DNA from 3 places in the Streptomyces sp. NBC_00057 genome. Region 1 is predicted to be linked to each of the others. Evidence: riboswitches for the same ligand, from Rfam matches in the RefSeq annotation. Region 1 holds a riboswitch; each other region holds the start of a gene.
What was found. A riboswitch is a leader RNA that binds a small molecule or an ion and turns the genes downstream of it on or off. The one in region 1 is predicted to bind cobalamin.
Positions count from the first base shown of each region.

Region 2: it holds a riboswitch for cobalamin, as region 1 does, so the genes downstream of both, OG953_RS14785 (ribonucleoside-diphosphate reductase subunit alpha) here and OG953_RS05265 (CbtB domain-containing protein) in region 1, are expected to answer to the same signal.
Region 3: it holds a riboswitch for cobalamin, as region 1 does, so the genes downstream of both, OG953_RS30070 (prenyltransferase/squalene oxidase repeat-containing protein) here and OG953_RS05265 (CbtB domain-containing protein) in region 1, are expected to answer to the same signal.

Region 1 covers NZ_CP108256.1:1,044,837-1,048,687, forward strand. Annotated here, with positions in the region: gene OG953_RS05250 (tetratricopeptide repeat protein) at 1-223, shown strand, start outside; partial or broken gene OG953_RS05255 (TetR/AcrR family transcriptional regulator) at 234-647, opposite strand; gene OG953_RS05260 (CbtA family protein) at 835-1,608, opposite strand; gene OG953_RS05265 (CbtB domain-containing protein) at 1,637-1,852, opposite strand; adenosylcobalamin (AdoCbl) riboswitch at 1,898-1,990, opposite strand; gene OG953_RS05270 (histidine phosphatase family protein) at 2,113-2,706, shown strand; gene OG953_RS05275 (ATP-binding cassette domain-containing protein) at 2,772-3,317, shown strand; gene OG953_RS05280 (dihydrolipoyl dehydrogenase family protein) at 3,271-3,851, opposite strand, start outside.
Region 2 covers NZ_CP108256.1:3,214,284-3,218,134, forward strand. Annotated here, with positions in the region: gene OG953_RS14775 (DUF3311 domain-containing protein) at 9-263, shown strand; gene mctP (monocarboxylate uptake permease MctP) at 260-1,897, shown strand; cobalamin riboswitch at 2,050-2,191, shown strand; gene OG953_RS14785 (ribonucleoside-diphosphate reductase subunit alpha) at 2,329-3,851, shown strand, end outside.
Region 3 covers NZ_CP108256.1:6,396,071-6,399,921, reverse strand. Annotated here, with positions in the region: gene OG953_RS30090 (VOC family protein) at 1-79, opposite strand, end outside; gene OG953_RS30085 (ATP-binding protein) at 292-813, shown strand; gene OG953_RS30080 (hypothetical protein) at 784-990, opposite strand; gene OG953_RS30075 (RNA polymerase sigma factor) at 1,372-2,232, shown strand; cobalamin riboswitch at 2,223-2,358, shown strand; gene OG953_RS30070 (prenyltransferase/squalene oxidase repeat-containing protein) at 2,467-3,741, shown strand; gene OG953_RS30065 (SCO2322 family protein) at 3,738-3,851, shown strand, end outside.

The DNA.
Region 1 (3,851 bases):
CCCGCGTCTGCTGCTGGCCCGGGCCTACTACCACTCGGCACGGCTCGGCAGGGCAGAGACGGAGCTGCGGGCGGTTCTGGAGCGCGACCCGGTGGAGCACTACGCGCGGCTGATGCTCGGCCGCACGCTTGAGCGCCAGGGGCGAAGCGCGGAGGCGACCGGTCATCTGCGGATGGCGGCGGCCTTCTCCGGGGAGTTCGACGCGGACCGGGCAGGGCTCTAGCGCTCGCGTGGGCGTTCGACAGGCGGTTCAGCCACTCCGTCAGGAGGGCGCCCTCGGCCGCACCGAGTGCCGGATCCGGCGACTGCCGCAGCAGCGCGTTCAGCCGGGCCGCGGCGGACGGCACGTGGGCCTCGGACACGGCGGCCCCCGTGTCGTCCGCGTCGGCGGAAGCACCGGACACATCCGAGGTGAAGACCGCGGCATGCACGGCGTCGCGTACCCGCCGTGACACGCTCGCGTCGCCGAAGGTCGCGGGGCGGGCGACGAGCGTCAGCGCCACGCCCACATTGGCCGACATCACCATCTGCGCGGCCAGTTCGGGGGCCAGGCGCAGCCCGCCCACAGCCGCGGCCCGTTCCAGGTCCCGGGTGAGGATCTGATGGGACTCGAGGGCCGCGGCCGGTGGCGTATGCACGGCCGGTGAAGGAGGACGCGCTGCTGAAGCACTACCGGATCGACTGGGAGCAACGGACCGAGGAGTGAGTCCCCGGTCGCCCGGCCCCTTGCGGGTACGTACAGCCGCCGGCTCGGCTGCGCAGGGCACGACGACGGAACCCGCCGGGAAGCTCCCGGCGGGTTCCGATGTCTTCTGTTGGACAGTGGTGCGTCGGTCAGCCGACCGCGGTGGCAGCCCGGTTCGCCGCGGCGTTTCCGGTCCTGACGGAGTCGGTCCTCGGTACGAGAAGCCGTTCCGTCAGCCAGCCGAAGACGAGGCCGAAGGTGATCCAGGCAGTGGCCTGCACGGCGAGCGTGGCCAGGCGGAACTCCCACAGCAGGCCGGCCGGGAAGTCCTTTCCGACCTCGTTGAACGAGGGCAGGAACGCGTAGGCGAACCCGATCACGACGACGTAGGCGGCGGATGCGGTGATCGTCGCGTTCCAGTTGCCCAGGCGTGGAGCCAGCCGCTTGCCGAAGATGACGGCAGCGACGGCCAGCAGCACGCTGAGGGCGACCATCAGGAAGAACAGGGCAGTGCGTCGGCCGATCGTGTCGGGGTTGCCGACGGCCGGCGGGTTGGCCGGGTACTTCAGGAACGGCACGATGTACACCGCCAGCAGGGCCGCACCCGCGATCAGGGCGGCCGTGGCCCGCGGGCCGAATCTGCCGATCCGGCCGAGGGCGTAACAGAAGACGAGGGCGGCGATGCCGCCGATCGCCACACCGAAGACGAGCACACCGGTGGCAAGGCCGGCGGTGGACTGCATGGTGCGGCTGACGAGTTCCTCGCCGCCGCCGTGGTCATGACTGTGCGCCTCTTCGAGAGCGATGGCCGCGTCCACCCGGGACTCGCCGAGGAAGTAGGCGACGACCAGAGCGAGCGCGCCCGCGGCGAGGCCGGCCAGCATGCCACGGACGAGCAGGGCTCTGACAGATATGGAGTTCATGAGGATTTCCCCTGGATCGGACGGTACGTCAGTGACAGGGGAAGCCGAGGAGGTGGCGGCCGTCGTGGACCCACTCGTGGACACCTTCGCCGGAGATGACCGCGGTGGCGCCCTGCTCGGCGCCGACGAAGTACAGCAGTACGAGCATGAGGATGCCGAAGAAGACCGCCCAAGGGGCAATGGCCTTCAGGGAGATGGGGGTGATCGCCGGTACGGCGGCGGCGGGGGCAGCATTCTGTGCCATGGCAGAACCTCCTGAGGGAACACGCGTCCCGTTCGTGGTGCCTGAGACGAAGGTGCTGGGTCTGACTTCCCGTACGGGTACGGGTTCACAGTGGCGCGACCGTGCCGGATTCTCACCGGACTTCCGTCACACTTCGTCATGCTCATCGGACGATACCGCCTGGGAGCAGGCGCGGCCATGGTGCCGTCGGCGGGGCCGGAACGCCCGGATGCCATGGTGGGCGCACTTGAGGGGCCAGACTTCAGGGAGTTGACCCGGTCATGACGGTAAGGGTGATGTTGATCTCACCGGCGCTCAACGCCGCGCTGCGCGAGGCCCGCTTCGACGGCGATGCGCCGCTCGACGCTGTTGGGGTCCGGCGGGCCAGGGCCGCTGCGGCAGCGGTGCCTGCGGCCGACCGGTATGTCTGCGGGCCGTCCGAACGGTGCGCCCGGACCGCCGACGCGCTGGGGTTGCGTGCCGAGCACGAACTCGCGCTCCGCTGCTGGGACATGGGCCGGTGGAACGGGCGGCGGCTGGAGGAGGTGAGCGGGAGCGAGCCGGAGGCGGTGTCGGCCTGGTTGACCGATCCTTCGGCGGCTCCGCACGGCGGCGAACCGTTGCTGGAGTTCTGCGCCAGGGTCGGCCGCTGGCTGGATTCCCTGCAGCCCCTGTACGGCGACGAGGGCCGCCGTGTGTTGGGGGTCGTCGAGCCTGCGGTGGTGCGGGCGGTGATCGTACGGGCGCTCGCTCTCCCGACGGAGGCGTTCTGGCGACTGGACGTCGCCCCGCTGACGCTGACCGGGCTCAGCGGTCGGTCCGGACGGTGGAGCCTGCGCTGTGGGCAGCCGCTGTCCCCCGCTCCGGGGGACTGACGTCCTCCCGTGGCCCACAGTATGAACAACTGACGTGCCGGAACCGCTGGTCAGCGCCTACTGTGATGGTGCAGCTGGTTAGCCCTGTCCGCCGGACAGGCGCCCGCGCCACGAGGACCGGGCCGCCCGCACGCTGGAACTCCTGGCTGGTGGGCCTCGGTCCCGAGCACCTCCGCCGCCGCTCCGACCAGCTCTCCGGCGGCCGGCGCCAGCGGGTCGCCATCGCCCGCGCCCTCGCCCCCTCCCCCGGCATCCTGGTGTGCGACGAGCCGGTCTCGGCGCTCGACGCATCGGTGCAGGCGCAGATCCTGGATCTGCTGGACGACCTCCAACAGCACCTGGGAGCGGCCCTGTTGTTCGTCTCGCACGATCTGTCGGATATCCGGCGGATCAGTGACCGAGTACTGGTGATGAAGGACGCTGACGTGGTGGAGGAGAGAACGGCCGAGGAGATGTTCGACGCGCCGTGGCATCCGTACACGAAGTCGCTGCTCGCGGCCGTCGTGGCGGTCGGTACGGATGCCACCCCGCCCGGGGAACTGCTGGAGACGGGCGGGCCGGGCCCTACGCGTCCCGATACGCCTCCAGCAGGCGCAGCCAGACCTCGCTGATCGTCGGATACGCGGGGACCGCGTGCCACAGCCGGTCGATGGGGACCTCGCCCGCGACCGCGATCGTCGCTGAGTGCAGCAGTTCGCCGATGCCCGGCCCGACGAACGTGACACCGAGCAGGATCTCCCGGCCGAGGTCCACGATCATGCGGGCCCGGCCTCGGTAGCCGTCCGCGTACAGGCCGGAGCCCGCCACCGCGGCGAGGTCGTAATCGACAGCGCGTACGCGGTGGCCGGCCTCCTCGGCCTCGGCGAGGGTGAGACCGACCGCTGCGGCCTCGGGGTCGGTGAAGACGACCTGGGGGACGGCCGCGTGGTCGGCGGTGGCCGCGTGGGCGCCCCAGCGGCCGGTCTCCAGCAGCGGCACACCTGCGGCGCGGGCGGCGATCGCGGCGCCCGCGATGCGTGCCTGGTACTTGCCCTGGTGCGTGAGGAGCGCCCGGTGGTTGACGTCGCCGACCGCGTAGAGCCAGGTGGTGCCGTCGACGCGGCAGCTGTCGTCGACGGTGAGCCAGGATCCGGGCTTCAGGCCCA
Region 2 (3,851 bases), 2.2 Mb from region 1:
GTCGCCGTATGCCAGCAGACCCAGAAGGAAAACCGCCCACAGTCACACCCGTGCGGGTGGTCATCGCCCTCTGTCTCATCGCGCCGTTCGTGGCGATGCTCTGGGTGAGTTCGTATGCGAAGGTGGACCCCACCTTCATCGGCATTCCGTTCTTCTACTGGTACCAGATGCTCTGGGTGCTGATCTCCACCGCACTCACGGTGATCGCGTACAAGCTGTGGCAGCGTGACCAGCGCGCCCGCAAGGGGGGTGCTTCGGCATGAAGGACGGCGTGAACGGCGTCGCGCTCGGCGTCTTCATCTTCTTCTTCCTGGCCGTCACGGTCATGGGCTTCCTGGCGGCGCGCTGGCGGAAGGCCGAGAACGACGCCAGCCTCGACGAATGGGGCCTGGGCGGACGTTCGTTCGGCACCTGGGTCACCTGGTTCCTGCTCGGCGGCGACCTGTACACCGCGTACACCTTCGTCGCCGTTCCCGCGGCGATCTACGCGGCGGGCGCGGCAGGCTTCTTCGCCGTGCCGTACACGATCCTCGTGTACCCGCTGATCTTCACCTTCCTGCCGCGCCTGTGGTCGGTCTCGCACAAGCACGGGTACGTGACCACCTCGGACTTCGTCCGCGGGCGCTTCGGCTCGAAGGGGCTCTCGCTGGCGGTCGCCGTCACGGGCATCCTGGCCACGATGCCGTACATCGCACTCCAACTCGTCGGCATCCAGGCCGTGCTGGACGTGATGGGCGTGGGCGGTGGAGAGAACACCCACTGGTTCGTCAAGGACCTGCCGCTGCTGATCGCGTTCGCGGTGCTCGCCGCGTACACCTACTCGTCCGGTCTGCGGGCGCCGGCGCTGATCGCGTTCGTCAAGGACGGACTGATCTACCTGGTCATCGTAGTGGCGATCATCTACATCCCGATCAAGCTCGGCGGCTTCGACGACATCTTCGCCAAGGCGGGCGATGCGTTCTCCCAGACCAACCCGGCAACCGGCAAGCCGCGCGGCGCGCTCGCGCCGGGTGAAGCGGGCCAATGGGGTTACGCCACACTGGCCCTGGGCTCGGCGCTGGCGCTCTTCATGTATCCGCACTCGATCACGGCGACGCTCTCCAGCCGCAGCCGCAATGTGATCCGGCGCAACACCACGATCCTGCCGCTGTACTCGCTGATGCTGGGCCTGCTGGCGCTGCTCGGCTTCATGGCGATCGCCGCCGGGATCAAGGTGGACAACGGGCAGTTGGCCATCCCCCAACTGTTCGAGAACATGTTCCCCGACTGGTTCGCGGGGGTCGCGTTCGCCGCCATCGGCATCGGCGCTCTGGTGCCCGCCGCGATCATGTCGATCGCCGCGGCGAACCTCTTCACCCGCAACATCTACAAGGACTTCCTGAAGCCGGACGCGACCCCGGAACAGGAGACCAAGGTCTCCAAGCTGGTGTCGCTGCTGGTGAAGGTCGGCGCGCTCGCCTTTGTCCTCACCATGGACAAGACGGTCGCGATCAACTTCCAGCTGCTCGGCGGGATCTGGATCCTCCAGACGATGCCGGCCCTGGTCGGCGGCCTGTTCACCCGCTGGTTCCACCGCTGGGCACTGCTCGCGGGCTGGGCGGTCGGCATGGTGTACGGGACGGTGGCCGCGTACGGGGTCGCCAGCCCGACCCAGGCGCACTTCGGCGGGTCGTCCAAGGAGATCCCGGGCATCGGCGAGATCGGCTACATCGGTCTGACCGCGTTCGCGCTGAACGTGGTGGTGACGGTGGTGCTCACCCTCGTCCTGAACGCCGTGAAGGCACCCGCCGGGACCGACGAGACCTCCCCGGCCGACTACACGGCCGACGCGGGCGACCCGGGCGTCCGGGCGGAGCTCCCGCCGGCCACGGCGGGGGCCCCGGGCGGCGGCCACTGACGACCGCTCCCACGGCCGGATGACGGCCCGTCGCGCCCCCTTCAGCGGGGCGTGGCGGGCCGTCCGCCTGCTCCGACAGGGGATCTCACGGCTAGTCCTGTGGGCTCGACTTCTACTGCGCGACACAACATGTGGGGGCCGTCCCATCCAGCGGCCCCCACATGTATGCTCGTGCTCGCTGTCGCCGCAGGGAAATCCGGTGCGAATCCGGAACTGTCCCGCAACGGTGTATTCGGTGCACTTTTGTGCACCCGCAAGTAAGTCCGAGGACCTGCCGACAGCGCATCCGGCTCGACCGAACCGGATGCCAGACGTCCGGGCCTCGCGGATGGGCCGGTGGACGCCGCAATGAGTGCTGCCCGACGCGGGCCCGCCTCTGCCCGGCTGCCCCGCTCCCCGCCGGCCCCGAGCCGAGCGAGGGAGAGCACCACGTGACCATCGCGCCAGCCGATCCGGCTTCAGTCGCCGTGTCCGAAGCGGCCGAGTCCGAGGGAACCGCACACGACGGACCGGGGACCGCACTGCTGCGGACCCTGACCGACCTCACCGTCGATCTGCCCGACACCGACCCCGGTCGCGTCGCCGCCGCCGCGCTGCGCGGCCGTAACGCCCGGTCGGACGAGGCAGAGTTGCGCTCGCTGGCCACGGAGGCCGCCGCGGGGCTGATCTCCGAGGACCCTGCCTACTCCCGGCTCGCGGCCAGGCTGCTGACCCGCACCATCGCGGACGAGGCGGCGGGTCAGGGCGTGGTCTCCTTCTCCGCCTCGGTGGCCGTCGGGCACCGAGAGGGCCTGATCGCGGACCGTACCGCCGAGTTCGTCGCGCTGCACGCGGCCGCGCTCGACGCGCTGGTGGAGCGTTCACTGACCGACGGCGCCGACGACCGCTTCGGTTACTTCGGGCTGCGGACCCTGCACAGCCGCTATCTGCTGCGTCACCCGCACACCCGCCAGGTCATCGAGACGCCGCAGCACTTCATGCTGCGCGTCGCGGCCGGGCTCGCCGAGGACGACTCGAAGCGCGCCCTGGACGAAGTCGCGGCACTGTACGGGCTGATGAGCCGGCTCGACTACCTGCCGTCCTCGCCGACCCTGTTCAACTCCGGCACGCGGCATCCGCAGATGTCCTCCTGCTATCTGCTGGACTCCCCGCTCGACGAGCTCGACTCGATCTACGACCGCTACCACCAGGTGGCGCGGCTCTCCAAGCACGCGGGCGGCATCGGTCTCTCGTACTCCCGCATCCGCGCCCGCGGTTCACTGATCCGCGGCACCAACGGGCACTCCAACGGCATCGTGCCGTTCCTGAAGACGCTCGACGCCTCCGTCGCCGCGGTCAACCAGGGTGGCCGCCGCAAGGGCGCCGCCGCCGTCTACCTGGAGACCTGGCACGCGGACATCGAGGAGTTCCTGGAGCTGCGCGACAACACGGGTGAGGACCAGCGGCGTACGCACAACCTCAACCTGGCGCACTGGATCCCGGACGAGTTCATGCGCCGGGTCGACGCGGACGGCGACTGGTCGCTGTTCTCCCCGGCGGACGTGCCCGAGCTGGTCGACCTGTGGGGCGAGGAGTTCGACGCCGCGTACCGCGCAGCCGAGGCCAAGGGGCTGGCCCGCAAGTCGATGCCGGCCCGTGAGTTGTACGGCCGGATGATGCGCACCCTCGCGCAGACCGGCCAGGGCTGGATGACGTTCAAGGACGCCTCCAACCGGACCGCGAACCAGACCGCCGAGCCGGGCCGCGTCGTCCACTCGTCGAATCTGTGCACCGAGATCCTCGAAGTCACCGATGACGGCGAGACGGCCGTCTGCAACCTGGGTTCGGTGAACCTCGGTGCGTTCGTCGCCGACGGTGGCATCGACTGGGAGCGGCTGGACGCGACCGTCCGCACCGCCGTGACCTTCCTCGACCGGGTCGTCGACATCAACTTCTACCCGACCGAGCAGGCCGG
Region 3 (3,851 bases), 5.4 Mb from region 1:
CGAGCGCCTCCGCCCAGAACCGGCCGACCGCCGAGTCATCAAGAGCCTTTATGTTCACCTGAACAGGTCGCAGTGCCATGCCGGCGACCCTATGCGCTCTGCAACGACATCCGCAGGTACCGTCGCCAAACAAAGATCAACTCGCTCGCCGGCCGCAATGGTCAGCTGCGACTTTTCGAGATAGGTGACACCTGATCTTGGTGGTTGACACCACCCTGAGAAAAGCCGAAGCCGTACCGGATTTCTGCTGTGCCTGTTCCCACGGCCCGTACAGCGCTAGCGTCGGGTCCCATGATCGTATGGCTCAACGGCACCCATGGCGCAGGCAAGACGACGACCAGTGCACTCGTGCAGCAACTGATCCCGGATTCACGGGTGTTCGACGCCGAGAAGGTCGGCGAGACACTCATGGACATCACGCCAGCGCTGCCCTGGACGGGCAACTTCCAGCACTGGCCGCCGTGGCGGCCGCTCGTCGTCGAGACCGCCCGCCACGTACTCGACTACACCGGCGGCACTCTGGTGATCCCCATGACTGTCCTGGTCGAGCAGTACTGGCGCGAGATCAGCACGGGCCTCGCCCAACATGCCATCCCGGTACGACACTTCGTCCTCCACGCCGACCAAGACACCCTCCGCGGGCGCATCGAGAGGGACACTCTTATGGGCCCCTCCCCATTCCGTCTCGAACACCTTGAGCCCTACGCCGAGGCGGCCCGCACCTGGCTGCACGGCGAGGCCGAGGTCGTCGACACCACGCACCTCACGCCCGCCCAGGCCGCCCTACAGATCGCAGAGGCCGTCAAGAGCTGAGGTCCACCCGCCACGCGAAACAGGCGCAGGTGGCAAGAAAGAACGACCTTCCAGGAGGAACCGGCCGGGCATCCACTCGTACCGCACGGTTCCCTCGGCTCCGCCGGTCACCGCCCAGGTGCCGACCAGGCGGTCCAGGGCCTTCAGTTCGGCGCTCGGATGGTTGGTCTCAGACATCTCGTCCTCCTTGGTGGGTTCCGCTGGTTACCTCGTGGCCGGGTCCGGGTTCTCGACACCCCCTCGGCGTGATCCACATCACATGCACAGAAGTGTCGAGAACGGGCCGGCGACTCCGAGGTAGCCGCGAGAACCCTTTTCTGCTCCGCTCCGAGCAGGCGCGGCGCCGGCGCGAGCAGGAAGTGGGCATGGCCGAACTGGCCATGCAGGAACCGACCCGCCGGGCGGGCCCTGCGCAGGAGAGTGACGACGGCCTCACCCTGCTGCTGCTCTGCTGCCACCCCGCGCTGAGCCCGGTCTCCCAGGTGGCGCTCACGCTGCGCGGTCGGCGGCCTGACGACAGCCGAGATCGCGCACGCCTACGGAACGACCGAGACCACCATGGGTACCCGAATCAGCCGCGCCAAACAGCGGCTGGCCCGCGCCGGGGCCCGCTTCACCCCACCGACCGCCGCCGACCGGCACAGCCGGACGACCGCCGTCATGCGGGTGCTCTATCTCATCTTCAACGAGGGCTACACGGCCTCCACCGGTGACGAACTCGCCCGCATCGACCTGACTGGTGAGGCGATCCGGCTGACCCGGATGCTCAGAGACGCCGTACCGGATGGCGCCGAGGCGACCGGCCTGCTGGCACTGATGTTGCTCACCGAGTCGCGGCGCGCGGCCCGCACCGGCGACGACGGCGGGCTGGTGCCGCTGGACGAACAGGACCGCACGCGGTGGAATCGCGATCTCATCCGCGAGGGCACCCAGCTGATCGACGGCGTCTGGAACCGGCGCGAGACGGGCCCGTACCAGTTGCAGGCGGCGATCGCGTCCCTGCACGCGGCGGCCACGACGCCGGAACAAACGGACTGGCCGCAGATCGCGATGCTGTACCTGTGGCTGGAACGGCTCACCCCGACCGCGCCGGTGCGGCTGAGCCGGGTGGTCGCCGTCGCCCAAGCCTACGGACCGGCCCGAGGGCTGGCGCTGCTCGACGACCTCAACCGGCGCCACGGACTGGATCAGGACCCTCTCACCCGGCAACGGGAACGCGCCACGCGCGCCCACCTGGTGCAGATGACCGGCGACGCGGCCGGTGCGACGACTCTGTACCGCGAGGCGGCCGTCCTGACCGACAACCAGGTCGAGCGCCGCTGCGCTGCCAGGCATCCGCCGCACCGGCGATCATCAGGGGCCGGCCTGCTGCCCCGCCTCTCCTCCCCACCCCGGTCCGGGAAATCCGCGTCCCGGTAGAGTGTGCGAGTCGTCATCATGCCCGTTCAGGGGGAAGCCGGTGCAAATCCGGCACTGACCACGCAGCCGTGAACCGTCGTAGGAGACGGTGAGTCGGAATGCCCTGTCCGCGGTCGTGACCGGCTCGCACCACCGGAACCCCGGTGGTCGGCACCGTCGAGGTATACGGAGCCGGAGCCTGGTGCGTGAGCGTGCCTGTGCCCGGTTCCCCCCGCAGGAGAGGCCCCGCCCGCCATGACCGTACGCCGCAGCGCAGCAATGCTCGCCGCCACCGCCACCGTGCTCTGTGCGGCCGCTGCCCCGGTCGCGGTCGCAGCGCCGTCCCCGTCACCCTCGCCGTCCGTCGCACTGCCTTCCGGGCTGTACGGGACGAAGGACCCCACGTACGACGGTGTCTGGCGGCAGTCGCTGGCCTTCCTCGCCCAGCGGGTCGAGGGCGTCACGCCCGCCACGAAGTCGGTGGACTGGCTGATCGCCCAGCAGTGCGGCAACGGCGCCTACGCCTCGTACCGGCCCGATGTCTCCCAGCCGTGCACCGAGAAGACCGTGCTGGACACCAATGCCACCGCAGCCGCCGTCCAGGCGCTCGTCGAGGTGGGCGGGCACCGGGACATCGTGAACAACTCGGTGCGCTGGCTGAAGTCCGTACAGAACGAGGACGGCGGCTGGGGCTACACCGCGGGCAGCCCCAGTGACGCGAACTCCACCTCGCTGGTGATCGGCGCCCTCGCCCGGCAGGGCCAGCGGATCGCGGACATCACGACCCCGGGCGGCAAGACCCCCTACGACGCACTGATCGATCTCGCGATCCCGTGCGGCGGCAAGGACGGCGGCGCCTTCGCCTACCAGCCCGACAAGAAGGGGAAGCTCGCCGCCAACGCGGACGCCACCGCGGCCGCCGTGCTCGGCACGATGGGCAAGGGCCTGGCCGTCGGGGACAACGCCGCGGTCAAGGCGCCCAGCTGCCACCCGGGATCGGAGCTCACACCCGAGCAGGCAGCCCAGAACGGCGCCCACTTCCTCGCGGGCGCCCTCGCGACCAACGGTCATCTCGACCTGGCGCCGATGCCCGGCGCCACCGACTCCACCCCGCAGCCCGACTTCGGCAACACCGCGGACGCGGTCGTCGCGCTGTCGGCCGCGGGCCACCAGGACAAGGCGGCCAAGGCCGTGGCCTGGCTGAAGAAGAACTCCGCGGCCTGGGCCGAGCAGAACGGTCCCGCCGCCTACGCGCAGCTCACCCTCGCCGCGCACGCGACCGGCGCGGACGCCCGCGACTTCGGCGGCGTCAACCTGGTCGACAAGCTGAACGCGACCGGTCCCGCCCCCGCGGCCATCACGACGCCCGACCCGTCCGCCGACACCGGGTACGTGGCCACGGAGAAGGACCAGGTCCACAGCGGGGACGACGTGATCGGCGGCGTGTGGTGGTACGTCGGCATCGGCCTCGTCGTCGGTGCGGGCGCCGGCTTCCTGATCAGCGGCCGCCGGAAGAACCAGCAGCTGTGAGGCGGGCGGGAAGGGCCGCCGCTCTCCTGGTGGTGGGCGCCGTCCTGGCCGTGCTCGGCGCGGGGACGGCCCAGGCGGCCGGGTACCGGTACTGGTCGTTCTGGGAGGGC